Regions from separate parts of the Empedobacter sp. EJD.6dd genome, predicted to be linked through region 2. Evidence: riboswitches for the same ligand, from Rfam matches in the RefSeq annotation. Region 2 holds a riboswitch; each other region holds the start of a gene.

Region 1 (3,361 bases), 640 kb from region 2:
TTTCATCACTTTGATGGCAAAATATGGCATTATTCAATATTTCTGGTTTTAATTTTGACGCAACTAAAATTGCTGCAGAAGCAATATAACCATCAATCATTAATAACATATTATGTTCATAAGCAGCTAGCATTGCACCTGTCATTTGTGCAACTTCAAAACCTCCGAAAGTTGCTAGAATCTGTTTTGGATCAAGAATTTTTCCATGTGTTTCTTTAGCCTGGGCAAGAATATTGATTTTGTTTTGTAATTGCTCATCATTCAATCCAGTTCCTCGTCCTACACATTTTTCGAGAGATAAATCAGTTAAATAATGCACTAACATCGCTGCTGATGAAGTATTTCCAATTCCCATTTCTCCAAATCCAATAATGTTAGTTCCATTTTGCGCAATCTTATCTACAATTTTCTTTGAATGATGAAAACATTGTTCTAATTGTTCCAACGACATTGCAGGTTCGTACAAGAAGTTTTTGGTTGATTTGGCAATTTTGCTATCTTTCAAAATAGAATAATCTTCGAAATCATAATTCACACCAGCATCAACTATTGTTAAATCGATCTTATTTTGATTGCAAAACACATTAATTGCAGCACCATTATTCAGAAAGTTTAATACCATTTGTGGCGTTACTTCTGCGGGATAAGCGCTAACACCAGATTGAGCAATTCCATGATCGCTTGCAAAAACAATAAGGTGTGGATTGATTAATTCTAAATGATTTTTTTGTTGAACTAAACCAATTTTAAGCGCTATTTTTTCTAATAAACCTAAGGCTCCAAGTGGTTTTGTTTTGAGGTCAATAATGTGTTGAATTTCTTCTTTTTGCATTTTAATAAACTAAGTTTTAATAAAAAAATGCTTTCGAAATCAAGGACAATCAATTCAACAAATATCAAAATATATGAAGTTTTGATTGAGCTTCAATCGCGAAAGCATCATCTAAAAAAGTGGTCTGGCTTATAGTTTTTCACTACTTACAGTTGCGCGACAGCTCGAGATTTGCACTCGATTCCCTTTTGAGCAAGCAAGGTAAGAAAGTTATTTTTGTGGTGCAAAATTTTCGTCAATTACAATTTCACCTGTTATTTTTTCTTTTAATTCAAAATCAGTTGTACTAAATTTTTAAATAATATTAGATTTTAAATATTTACAATTAAGTAATATCTTTATCGATCTCTACTTTCCTATTAAAACAGTTGAATTTTAATGGAAAATTATCCCATCCCTAGAAACGAAAAGCAAAGATTGCAAGCGGTTTATGATTACAATTTGCAAGCACATGATAAAGATGAAGAATTAGATGTTTTTGCAAATGCAGCAAGTTTAATTTGTAATGCGCCTATTGCATTAGTTTCTGTTTTTGATCAAAATTATCAAGTGATAAAAGCAAATTGTGGTATAGAAGTAGACGTTGTTCCTCGTCAACAAACAATTTGTCAATTCTCTTTGGTGGAGGATGAGATTTTAGTGATTGATGATGTTAACAAGTTTGCACCCGCACAAAATATAGCAGGAGTTAAAGCAGCAAATATTCAATTTTATGCAGGAGTTCCGTTGATTGATGACAATGGAAATGCGTTGGGAACGCTTTGTGTGAATGATCATTATCCACGTACATTGAGCGATAAACAGAGAAGTTTATTAATTCAATTAGGGAAAAATATTACTAAATTATTAGTTAGTAAAAAACGTAAAAAAGATGCAGCTTACTTTCAGAATATTTACAAAATTTCAAATAATTTAATTGGAGTTGCAAATATTAATGGTGAGTTAAAATCAGTTAATCCTACTTTTAAAGAAGTTTTAGGAACAAAAGAAAATAAAGATATAATAGCAAGTAATTTTTTGGATTTTGTTTCTGCGAAAGATCAAAATAAAGTTAAAATGTTTTTAGCTGATCTTAAAAATAATTCAGGTTCGATACATTTTAAATGTTTGATGACAACAATCGATTCAAATGAAGAAAAATTAGTAGAATGGTATACAAAATCGAGTACATTAATTGAGAATGAAATTTTCTTTTTTGGCCGAGATATTACGCTTGAACATTCTAAAAAAGTTGAACTTGAAAATAGTGAAAGAAAATTTAGAAACTTTTTCAATTCTTCGCTTGGTTTAATGACGATTCACGATTTAGAAGGAAAAATTTTGTCTATTAATAAGCAGGGACTAGAATCTATGGGCTATTCGAATGAAGAAGCGGAAGATTTAAACCTGAAAAAATTAATTCCAAAAACAAATCACAAGGAATATAAAACTTATATAGAAACAATTTCAAAACAAAAGCAAGATTCTGGTTTGATGACCTTAATCAAGAAAGATGGAACGTTAACATATTGGTTGTATAGTAATATTTTGGATGAAGATAATGATGGAAATCCAATTGTAATGAGTACAGCAATTGATATGACACAACGAACACTTTTAGAAAGAGATCTTAATCGTATGCGACAATTGTTAGATCATACCTACGAAGTTGCAAATGTTGGAGGTTGGAAATATGATTTGGTTCATAATAAATTAATTTGGGCTGATACAACGAAGAAAATCCACGAAGTAGATTCAGATTTTGAACCAAATGTAGAAACTGCACTTAATTTTTATGAAGCGAAAAGCAGTTATCCAAAGATAAAAAAAGCATTTAAAGATGCTGTAGAAAAAGGAATTCCGTATGATATGGAATTGCAAATTGTTACTCAAAAAGGTAAAACGGTTTGGGTAAGATGTAAAGGAATTCCAGAATTTGTGAATGGTGAGTGTGTAAGTGTTTTCGGAATTTTTCAGGATATTAACGAAATGAAACGATATACGTTAGAATTAGCTAGACAAAAAGCTATTTTCGAAACGTTTATTAATCACGTACCAGCTTCAGTTGCAATGTTTGATAATGAAATGAATTACATAACATTAAGTAATAAATGGAGTGATGAATTTGCTATAAAAAAGAAAAATGTAATTGGGAAGTCGCATTACGAATTATACAATGTTCCTGAGGAAAGAAAACAGATATACGAGGCGTGTTTAAAAGGAGAGTCATATTCTAATCCAGATTCTATATATCGTACACCAAAATACGATACAGATCAGCATTATACTTGGGAAATTCATCCTTGGTACATCAATAAAAAACAAATAGGAGGATTGATTATGTTTTCGCAAAACATTACCGAATCTTTTATAAAAAATAAAGAACTTAAGAAAGCGAAAAAGAATGCAGATATTGCGAGTAAAGCGAAGTCTGAGTTTTTAGCGAATATGAGTCACGAAATTAGAACGCCTTTAAATGGTGTGATTGGTTTCTCTGATTTATTGTTAAAAACGCCACTTAATCAAACTCAAAAGCAATATTTGAATTAC
Region 2 (3,361 bases):
TACTTGAAGGTGCTGCGATAATTTTATCAGTTACTTTATTATAATAAGCATCAGCTTGAATGGAAATATTTTTGAAGAAACTCTGAGATGATTTAGAATAGGTAAATCCTAAATTATATTGTGTAGAATATTCTGGTCGAAGATAAGAATAGCCAATATTCGTGTAATACAGATCGTTGAACGTTGGCATTCTAAAAATACGTTTGTAAAATGCTCTAATATTAAAATCGTGAGATTTGAATGGTTGATAATTTGCAATAATAGTTGGTGTCCATACATTTTTATCTGGTGCGCTTGTGTTTTTTTCGACCGATTCTTTCACAAATGTTCCTAATAAACTTCCTTGTAGATTAAGACGACCAAATCTGTAAGTTGAAGCAAAAGCAACCAAATTTATATGACGGGTTGGGTATGAAAATTCTTTTAAATCGGCATCTAAATTGCTAAACTGATAGTCCGTTGCAACGTTCACATCCCACTTATCATTAATAGCATATACATTCGCCCATGAAATATAAAATTCGCGTTGAATAAATTTATTTTCATTTTTTACCGTAGAAACAGTGTCTGTAAAATGTGTAAAATCGTATGCAAGTTTTGCATTAATCTTGGATTGAAAATTCTTGAAACGTTTTTCGTATTTTCCTTGAACAAAATAATTTTTATCTACCCATGTTTGTCCACGACCATCTAAACGTCCACGGACAATTGATGCTGGTATTCCTCTATCCGAATCAAACAAATAACCTTTTACATTCCAATTCGATTGATTTCCTTTCCCGAATAACCCCAATTCTACACGCTTCGCATCAACTTGTCCATCGCGACGTCTTAAAACGGTATCATAAGCTGTGGAACCATCTAAATTTTTGCGTTGATAACGAAATTTATACACACCATTCGTTTTGATATATTCTGCACTTAAAACAGCTGATAATCGATCAGAAATCTTATGTTCAATTCGTGTTGAAGGATTAATTAATTGAATAGATCCTAATTTATATCTAATTGTGATATTAGTTCTTTTGTTATTTCTAAAAATAGGCTTCTTTGTTTCTAAATAAATCGCCGAAGCTGATGCATAATCTTTTGCAGATTGAAAAATGTTACTTTTTTGACCGTTGTATAACGAAATGACTTCCATATCATCCAACGAAAACTTTCCTAAATCAACAATTCCATTCTGCGCATTTCCTAATTGAATTCCATCATAAAATACTGCAACATGTTGCGACCCCATTCCACGAACATCAATTGTTTTTAAACCACCAACACCTCCGTAATCTTTTATTTGTACACCAGAAAAAAAACGAACAGCGTCTGCCACAGAATGGCTATTTAAAGCCTGTAACTGCTCTCCTTTCAATTCCTGAACTGGAACTACTGATTTGTTATTAATTGTTGAAATTTCGACTTGTTGAAGCTCTAAAATACTATCACGAATTATTTGCGCAGAGGCAATGCCACATGAAAGTAAAATCAAGCTGCAACAATAAATTATAGTTTTTAGATTTCTCATTTAGCACTAATCAACTGTTGCTAACGAGAGTGTATGAAGTATAATAGAGAGGTAAACCTATCCAAAAATTGTTCTTCACGCTTTAGTCCCCGAAAGCTGTTAACATATATCATTTTGGTAGGTCTTCTGACTTACTCCTTTTTTAGAAATCCTTCCCATCAAAAATGACAGTGGATAAATATAATTCTAAAAAATTATGGAGCTTACAGCAGCGGGTCTGTTCAGGATTTTCACCTGATTCCCTGTTACCGAACAATTAAGTTCGCACCAAATGTTAGTCAAAAGTAAAGTTATTATTTTGAATAAAAAATTTAATCTGAAACAAAACAAAAAAAGCTAACTCTATGTTAGCTTACTCTTTTACTTTATTTATCTGAATTACTTCTCCTGTTTCATCTATCTGAACAGCGATTTTCTCATAATTCCATTTATCAAATTCTTTTTCACCAACAATTATAGCTGAACCAGTGCCTTTTGTACCTTTTATTGGAACTGTAATATTAGCTTCGCCCGTATTGTTTGTTACCGAAATATTTCCACTAAACATTCCATCAGTCTTTATATCTGTGCCTAATTTTTCCTTTACTTCAGGATTTTGATTAATGATATTCATTGCATGTTTAGTAACATCACTATCAGAAGTAATTTTACTAATACCCCAAAAAGCACCACCTACAATTAATCCAATAAAAAGAATAACAAATGTAAGACAGCCTACTGGTACAAACCATTTCCAATTTCGCTTAAACCAATTTTCTTTAGGTAGTAATTGATTATCGTATTGATTTTCTTCCATAATCTAAATTATTATAAGTAAATCAAATATAATTATTTTTGGGCGTTCCTCGCTAATAATCATTCGATAATAAAAAATAGTCTTTCGTGTAGCTCGGTCGGGCTATCCGTTCCAATCTTTTGTTTTTTGGGGTTGCTAAACTTGTCGAAGTACAAAAAACAAAAGGATTTCCACTACTATCCCTAACGCGGGTTGAGTTCTAAGTTTTGAGTTATAAGTTATAAGTTATAAGACGTAAGATTTAAGACTTACAGAATAGAAGTAGAAGTTAAACTATCATAAGGGTGTTTTCAAGTTCTGAGTAAGTTGTAAAAAGGAAGCTTTCATTTTATCAAGAAGAAGCTTCTCGTTGACTAATTAGAAGCCTCTTGTTGGATGAAAGCAAGCTTCTTGTTTTATAAAACATAGTTTGGAGATGCGTAAAGCTTAAAACGTTCAGCCTAAAGCGCGACGTATAACCACAAAAAAATCCTCAAGAAATAAATCTTGAGGATCTTAATAAAAACTGGCGACGACCTACTCTCCCGTAAGTAACAGTACCATCGGCGCAGGCAGGCTTAACTTCTCTGTTCGGAATGGGAAGAGGTGAGCCCTGCAGCTATAGTCACCCTAATATTTTTAAATAGGTATTAGTTCCTATTATATGTTGACATTATCAGAAGCTCTAGGCATTAAGCTTAAAGCTTTAGGCGTAAAGCCTTCACACAATCTTTGGTATTACATGTTTTAATCCAAATAAGATTAACTAACCTTCTCTATGACGATTAAATCAATGTTAGTATTTAATCTTTATTAATATTTTGTTGATTTGAAATCAACTTATCTGATTCGTTCTACTTTTTAAGAAAAAGTCTATGGGTAATTAGTACTACTCGACTATGACATCACTGCCTTTACATCTATAGCCTATCAACGTTGTAGTCTACAACGACCCTTTAAAGAAGTCTAATCTTGCGGCGAGTTTCGCACTTATATGCTTTCAGTGCTTATCTCTTCCAAACGTAGCTACTCAGCGGTGCACCTGGCGGCACAACTGATACACCAGA
Region 3 (3,361 bases), 320 kb from region 2:
GAGCGATAGCTTTAAATTTAGTCATAGTTTTAAAATTTTATTTTTATTTGTATAGTATAATTTGTGCCTGGTTGCCAACGATTTTCTTGCGTTTGATACTGTTGATTAAACAAATTATTTACTCTAACAGAAACGTTGTAAAGTGGTGAAATAGTATAATTTAAACCTAAATTCGTTAACCAAAAAGCATCAATTGTTTTTTCTTCTTCCGAATCAGTAAAGACTTTACTCGTATAAATATTTTGTACAAAAGCAGATAACTGTTTGTAAGTATATTGCGCACTCGCAGTCCATTTATGATTTGGCGAATACATCAATTCTTTGTTTTTCGATTTATCTTTTGTTTTGGTAAATCCATAGGTCGTATGAAAAGAAAATGCATTCCATTTGTATTTTCCAATCACTTCCAATCCATAAGTTTCAGCTTTACTTATATTGCGAGGAACCCAAAAAGAGGAATTTGATTGACTTGGAATCCACTGAATCATATCATTCAAACTATTGTAAAAAATATTGGTTTGAATGTTTAGGTTTTTGCTGATAAAATCATTTCCAATTTCAAACTGATAAGCTGATTCTGATTTCAAATCTGGATTACCACCAGTTTTCCAAAACAAATCATTGTATGTCGGATTTCTAAAGTTCTTCGAAACATTTCCTCTTAATTGATAAAAATTAATCGGTCGATAATTGAACCCTAACGAATAGATGAAAGGATTTTGATATTTATCCGAAAAATCTTGACGAATACTCGCTTCGTATTTCAATACTTCTGATAATTTATGTTTCGCGATTAATGCAAAATTGAATGAATTTTGATCGCTTTTGCTTAAATTATTTCCACTTCCTTGACTGTAATTTGCTTCCGACAAAACAGCTAACTCGAAATTATGGGTCAATTGATGGCTCAAATAATATTTTAACAGATAATTATCGACTTGTAAATCATCAGAATAAGATGTGTGAATATTGTTAAAATAACTACTTTCTTCTCGTATATAAGCTAATTTTAATTGCGATTGCCATGTTTCATTTGGATTAAAATTCCATTCTGTCATTAGACGATAATCCTGATTTTTATATCCAGAAGGTGTTGAATTTGTATCAACTAAAGGAAATTCACGCTTTCCAAAATTGATCATCGAATAAAGTTTCAATTCATTTTTAGGATTAATTTTATACCCAAAATTTGCGTTAATTGTATTGAAATAATATTTTCCGTTCAAATTCTTCTTCATATGATTCGGAATTTTATAATCATTATCTGATTGATTTCGTTCGTAATCTACCGAAGAACTAAATTTTTCTGAACTATATTTTAATTGATATTTTCCCGACCATGTATCGTAACTTCCGTAACCTAAATTGATTTTCTGTTGAAAACCTTTGTTGTAATCAAATTGATTTAATAAATGAATTGTTCCTCCAATAGAACCTGTTCCATATGCTATACTTCCACCACCTGGTTTTACAAGAATTCCATCAAAAGAGTTGCTCGAAAATAAATTGAAATCTGTTTGACCAGTAGTTTGCGAATTAACATTTATTCCATTCCAAACGACAGCCGTGTGTGAAGCCAAAGTTCCACGAAAAGATGGTGAAGAAACCATTCCTCGACCATTTTCTTTAAAATAAATTGGTGTTTGAGCTTGTAAAACTTGAGTTAGTTGATTAGGGGTTTGTTCTAAAATGCTATCATTTAATTTGATGACACTTTGAGATTGATAATGATTTTTAAGAAAAATATCATTCATAATCAAAGGTTTCAAACTGATGGTATCTGTCTGTGCAAAAGCAATTCCTGCAACCAAATTAAAACAAAGAAAAAATTTTTTCATATTAAAATCTGTTTTTCCTCCGAAAACATTTTCTATTATTAGTTAATTATGGCAGGTTTCCTGACTTATTCTAATCTTTTTATTCTTCTTAATTCTGAATGAATTTGAGAAAAAAGTGTATAGAATTTACAGTTGCGGGGACAGTTTTGGAATTGAACCAAATTCCCTTTTAACTCACTCTTTGAGCACCATTTTGTGCAAATGTAAACAAAAGCGTTTGATTTTATAATAAGTAGATTGTTAAATCGTTAACCTTAAATTAATACCAGATTTATTTTATTTGTACAATATTCAAAATCATTATATCTAGTGATTTTTAATAAAGATGAAGAAATTAAATTTGTAACCAACAACAACAATTTTTTATTTAAAAACTTTAAGACTATGGAAAACAATCAGCCGTACAAATCAGAGAAAAAACTTATTGCAGGAGTTTTAGGAATTATTTTAGGAGTTTTTGCTGTACATAAATTTTATTTAGGTTACACAAAAGAAGGAACAATTCAATTAATTTTAAGTCTTGTAACATGTGGTACTATTGGTAGTTTGACTGGATTAATCGAAGGGATTATCTATTTAACTAAATCTGATGAAGAGTTTGACAAAATATATGTAGAAGGACACAAAGGTTGGTTCTAAAAATCGAATTACATTCTTTTTTAAATATTTTAATCCCAAAAAAATCTAAAGTTATTTTTGGGATTTTTTTTATTGAATCAATTCGTTTTAAATAATTCGCAAGTTTTTTATTACATTTGCTTTAGGAAAAAATATAATAAAGAACGAAATCGCATAAAATGGCAATAAAAACATTTAGAGAAGTAATCGCAGAGGCAATGAGTGAAGAAATGCGTCGCGATGAATCTATTTTTTTAATTGGAGAAGAAGTAGCAGAATACAACGGTGCTTATAAAGCTTCGAAAGGAATGTTAGACGAATTTGGTCCAGAACGTGTAATTGATGCACCAATCGCAGAAGCTGGTTTTTCTGGTATCGCTATTGGTTCTACAATGACAGGATGTCGTCCAATCGTAGAATATATGACTTTCAACTTCTCGTTAGTGTCTATTGATCAAATTATCAATAACGCTGCAAAAATTTATCAAATGTCAGGAGGACAATTCAACTGTCCAATCGTATTTAGAGGACCTACTGCTTCTGCAGGACAATTAGGCGCAACACACTCTCAAGCTTTCGAGAATTGGTATGCAAATGTACCAGGTCTTAAAGTAATAGTACCTTCAAACCCTTACGATGCAAAAGGTTTATTAAAATCTGCAATTCGTGATAACGATCCAGTAATTTTCATGGAATCTGAACAGATGTATGGAGATAAAATGGAAATGCCAGACGAAGAATACACGATCGAAATTGGTAAAGCTGAAATCAAACGTGAAGGAACAGATGTTACATTAGTTTCTTTTGGTAAGATTATTAAGCAAGCTTATATCGCTGCAGATGAATTGGCTAAAGAAGGAATTTCTGTAGAAGTGATTGACTTACGTACAGTTCGTCCATTAGAT
Region 4 (3,361 bases), 330 kb from region 2:
AGACATCGTCATTCCGTCTCCGTAAGAAAACATTTCGATAACAATTTCTTTGATTGTTTTTTGCTTAAATTCTTCTTCTCTTTCTTTGATGAAATATGCATTTTCTGCAAAACGAGCTCCATCAAAAAAGACAGGAATTCCATATTGATTTGATAAATCTCGCACTTGACGAATATTTTCTATCGATACAGGTTGTCCTCCAGAAGAATTACATGTAACAGTGATTAACGTGAATGGAATTTTATCTTTTCCGTACTCTTTGTATACATTTTCTAATTTCTGTAAATCGATATTTCCTTTGAATGGATGAATTAATTCACTATCAAAAGCTTCATCAATTGTACAATCAATGGCATGTGCTTTTCTAAACTCGATGTGTCCTTTTGTTGTATCAAAATGCGAATTTCCAGGAACAACATGACCTTCTTTTACAAGAGCCGAAAACAATACATTTTCTGCTGCACGACCTTGATGCGTAGGTAAAAGAAATTTGAAACCTGTAATGGTATTGATTGTTTCTTTTAATTTTAGGAACGATTGAGAACCAGCATAACTTTCGTCTCCAGTCATCATTTCAGACCACTGTTTATCAGACATTGCTCCAGTTCCAGAATCAGTTAATAAATCAATAAATACTTTGTGGCTTTCGAGATTAAATAGGTTGTAGTCTTTTTCTTCTATCCACTTTTCACGTTCATCGGGAGTAGATTGATAAATTTCTTCGACCATTTTTATTCGAAATGGCTCGGCAAAAGGTAATTTCATTCTTTTTGTGTTTAGTGTAAAACTAAGAAACCTTTAGAATATTATCAATTAATTAATTAAAAACATAAAAAAATCCTCTATCAAACAGATAAAGGATTTTAAATTTTTCTATAGCTCGTTGTTAGTCAATAACAGGAACTGGTCTTTTGTTTTCGTTAATCGCAACTAACGTAAATGTTCCAGAGATTGCTTTATCTCGTCCATCTCTATACATACTTTCAATATAAGCATCAACTTGCACATCTAAACTTGTACGTCCTACGCGTACAACTTTTCCTATCATTTCGACAATAGTACCTGCAGGAATTGAGTGCTTAAAATCAATTTTATCGCTACTTACTGTAACAATAGGTTTACGACAAAAACGAGTTGCCGTCATAAAAGCAATTTCATCCATTAAATACATTACCGAACCTCCAAACATGGTGTTGTGGTGGTTTGTATCTCCAGGAAAAACAGCTTTGAAAATACGAGTTTCAGAATTGATGATACGTTGTTCTATCAACTCTTCTCTTGGTGTTTTGTCCACTTCCATTATCATATATTTACACGTTACTTTTTATTTAAATTAATTTTTGTGATAATGTATTTTTGTGGTGGTTTGATGTTTTCATACACATAATTTTACTTTTTTCGCGAAAGTTTATTTTAATGATTATCTCAACTATTGGTACTCTGACTTATCAAACAAATTGATTTACAGTTGCGCGACAGTTCGTGACTTGCACACGATTCCCCAATAATTTGAGTACGAATATGGTGCAAATATAAATTAGAAAAATGAAATTTTAAGATTTATTCTGATGAATTCGCCGGTTTGGAATAATTCGTGTAAATTCAACTTCCGAAATTTATATGAAGTAAGAAGTTTAAGAAATGAAAATAAAACCAATCAAAGATTTAATTCATAATCTAACCGAATGGAACGAATTAGTAGAGCAGACAAATGATTTGACTAATAAAGTTATACAAGATGTAAGTTTTTTACGTCAAAAAGTAAATTGGGAAGAGTATAACTTATGTAATACATCTTTCTTAGGATGTAAGTTTAAGCAAAATGAAGCTATTCATTTAATAGAACGTGGCGCATTTATTTATCCGAAATTCGAAGCAATTCCTTATAACCCATATCGTGGTAAATTATATACTTGGCAAGAGTTGATGCAAGGTTATGATCCAAATAATGATCAAAGCATTGATTTGAAAATTTACAAGCATTTTAAGAAACATAAATATAATCCATCTGTTTCAGAAGCATTAGCACAGCGTTTACATGATCTTTCAATTGATGATGGTTTGCGTAGAATTTTAGAATATGATGAAAACGGAATGACAAAGAAAAAAGTGGTTGGTTTTATGGGAGGACATTCCACTGCGCGTAATTCTGAATTTTATAACGAAACAGCTAAAGCAGCAAAATTAGCAACTGAAAAAGGATATTTTGTAGTTTCTGGTGGGGGTCCAGGTATTATGGAAGCATCAAATTTAGGTGCATATATGGCAAATTATTCGGATGAAGATTTAATGAATGCAATTAATATTTTGGCTGATTTAGATTTTGTAGACGACAATAAAACGGAATATCTAGCAAAAAACTTTATGACGAATGCACAGAAAGTTTTAGAATTTTATCCAAATGGGGCAGAAAGTTTAGCAATTCCTACTTGGTTTTATGGTCACGAGCCAAGTAATTTATTTGCAACAAATATTGCAAAATACTTTTCGAATAGTATTAGAGAAGATATGTTGTTAACGATTAGTTTATTTGGATTAATTTACGCTCCGGGAAGTGCTGGGACAACACAAGAGATTTTTCAGGAAGCTGCTCAAAACCATTATGGAACATCAGGCTATTATAGTCCGATGATTTTTTTGAGTAAAAAAAGATACGTAGAAGACACAGGAATTTATTCTGTTTTGCATCAATTAGCAACTGGTCGCACATACAAAGAGTTGTTATTTTTGACTGATAGTGCTGATTTAGCAATAGATTTTATCGAAAAACATCCACCAATCAAAGCAGATTAAAATTATTTTAGAATTAATTCAAAATATTTTTCAAATATTTACAACCACTTAAATTATTGAATTAAATACATTTAAGTGGTTTTTATTTGTATTCTGACCGAATAAAATAAAATAAAGTTGCAAAACATTTGGTATTTAAAATAATGAACGTATATTTGCAGTCCAATAACGCGAGATGGAGCAGTAGGTAGCTCGTCGGGCTCATAACCCGAAGGTCACAGGTTCGAGTCCTGTTCTCGCTACTAAATCGCGAGGTGGAGCAGTAGGTAGCTCGTCGGGCTCATAACCCGAAGGTCATCGGTTCGAGTCCGGTCCTCGCTACTAGCAAGAGAGTTTCTAAACAGAAGCTCTCTTTTTTTATGTCTTAACTTTAGGAATTGAATTGGATAAACTATTTTTGTAAGATGAATTTAGAAGAATATAAAAAACAATATAAATCAGATCAAGCTGTTGGAGGAATTGCTATAGAAAAGCGTTTAAAAGAAGTTTATGGAACTTTAGAACCTCGTTTTTATTCTCCACAAGTCATGTCTTTTCAAGGAGGAGACGACCCTATTGATGGTGTTGC

The links. A riboswitch is a leader RNA that binds a small molecule or an ion and turns the genes downstream of it on or off. The one in region 2 is predicted to bind cobalamin.
Region 1: another riboswitch for cobalamin. It lies ahead of cobT (nicotinate-nucleotide--dimethylbenzimidazole phosphoribosyltransferase); the one in region 2 lies ahead of AC2I98_RS10540 (TonB-dependent receptor).
Region 3: another riboswitch for cobalamin. It lies ahead of AC2I98_RS12010 (TonB-dependent receptor); the one in region 2 lies ahead of AC2I98_RS10540 (TonB-dependent receptor).
Region 4: another riboswitch for cobalamin. It lies ahead of AC2I98_RS12075 (acyl-CoA thioesterase); the one in region 2 lies ahead of AC2I98_RS10540 (TonB-dependent receptor).

The regions. Positions count from the first base shown of each region.
Region 1 is NZ_CM170667.1:1,582,680-1,586,040, reverse strand. Features, by position in the region: gene cobT (nicotinate-nucleotide--dimethylbenzimidazole phosphoribosyltransferase) at 1-832, opposite strand, end outside; cobalamin riboswitch at 934-1,064, opposite strand; gene AC2I98_RS07455 (response regulator) at 1,211-3,361, shown strand, end outside.
Region 2 is NZ_CM170667.1:2,223,365-2,226,725, forward strand. Features, by position in the region: gene AC2I98_RS10540 (TonB-dependent receptor) at 1-1,519, opposite strand, end outside; cobalamin riboswitch at 1,618-1,806, opposite strand; gene AC2I98_RS10545 (cytochrome c oxidase assembly factor Coa1 family protein) at 1,872-2,315, opposite strand; rRNA gene rrf (5S ribosomal RNA) at 2,819-2,927, opposite strand; rRNA gene AC2I98_RS10555 (23S ribosomal RNA) at 3,158-3,361, opposite strand, start outside.
Region 3 is NZ_CM170667.1:2,541,989-2,545,349, reverse strand. Features, by position in the region: gene AC2I98_RS12015 (YncE family protein) at 1-25, opposite strand, end outside; gene AC2I98_RS12010 (TonB-dependent receptor) at 30-1,838, opposite strand; cobalamin riboswitch at 1,872-2,046, opposite strand; gene AC2I98_RS12005 (TM2 domain-containing protein) at 2,223-2,477, shown strand; gene AC2I98_RS12000 (pyruvate dehydrogenase complex E1 component subunit beta) at 2,636-3,361, shown strand, end outside.
Region 4 is NZ_CM170667.1:2,552,405-2,555,765, reverse strand. Features, by position in the region: gene tnaA (tryptophanase TnaA) at 1-765, opposite strand, end outside; gene AC2I98_RS12075 (acyl-CoA thioesterase) at 887-1,300, opposite strand; adenosylcobalamin (AdoCbl) riboswitch at 1,380-1,528, opposite strand; gene AC2I98_RS12070 (LOG family protein) at 1,642-2,793, shown strand; tRNA gene AC2I98_RS12065 (tRNA-Met) at 2,963-3,035, shown strand; tRNA gene AC2I98_RS12060 (tRNA-Met) at 3,042-3,114, shown strand; gene AC2I98_RS12055 (suppressor of fused domain protein) at 3,198-3,361, shown strand, end outside.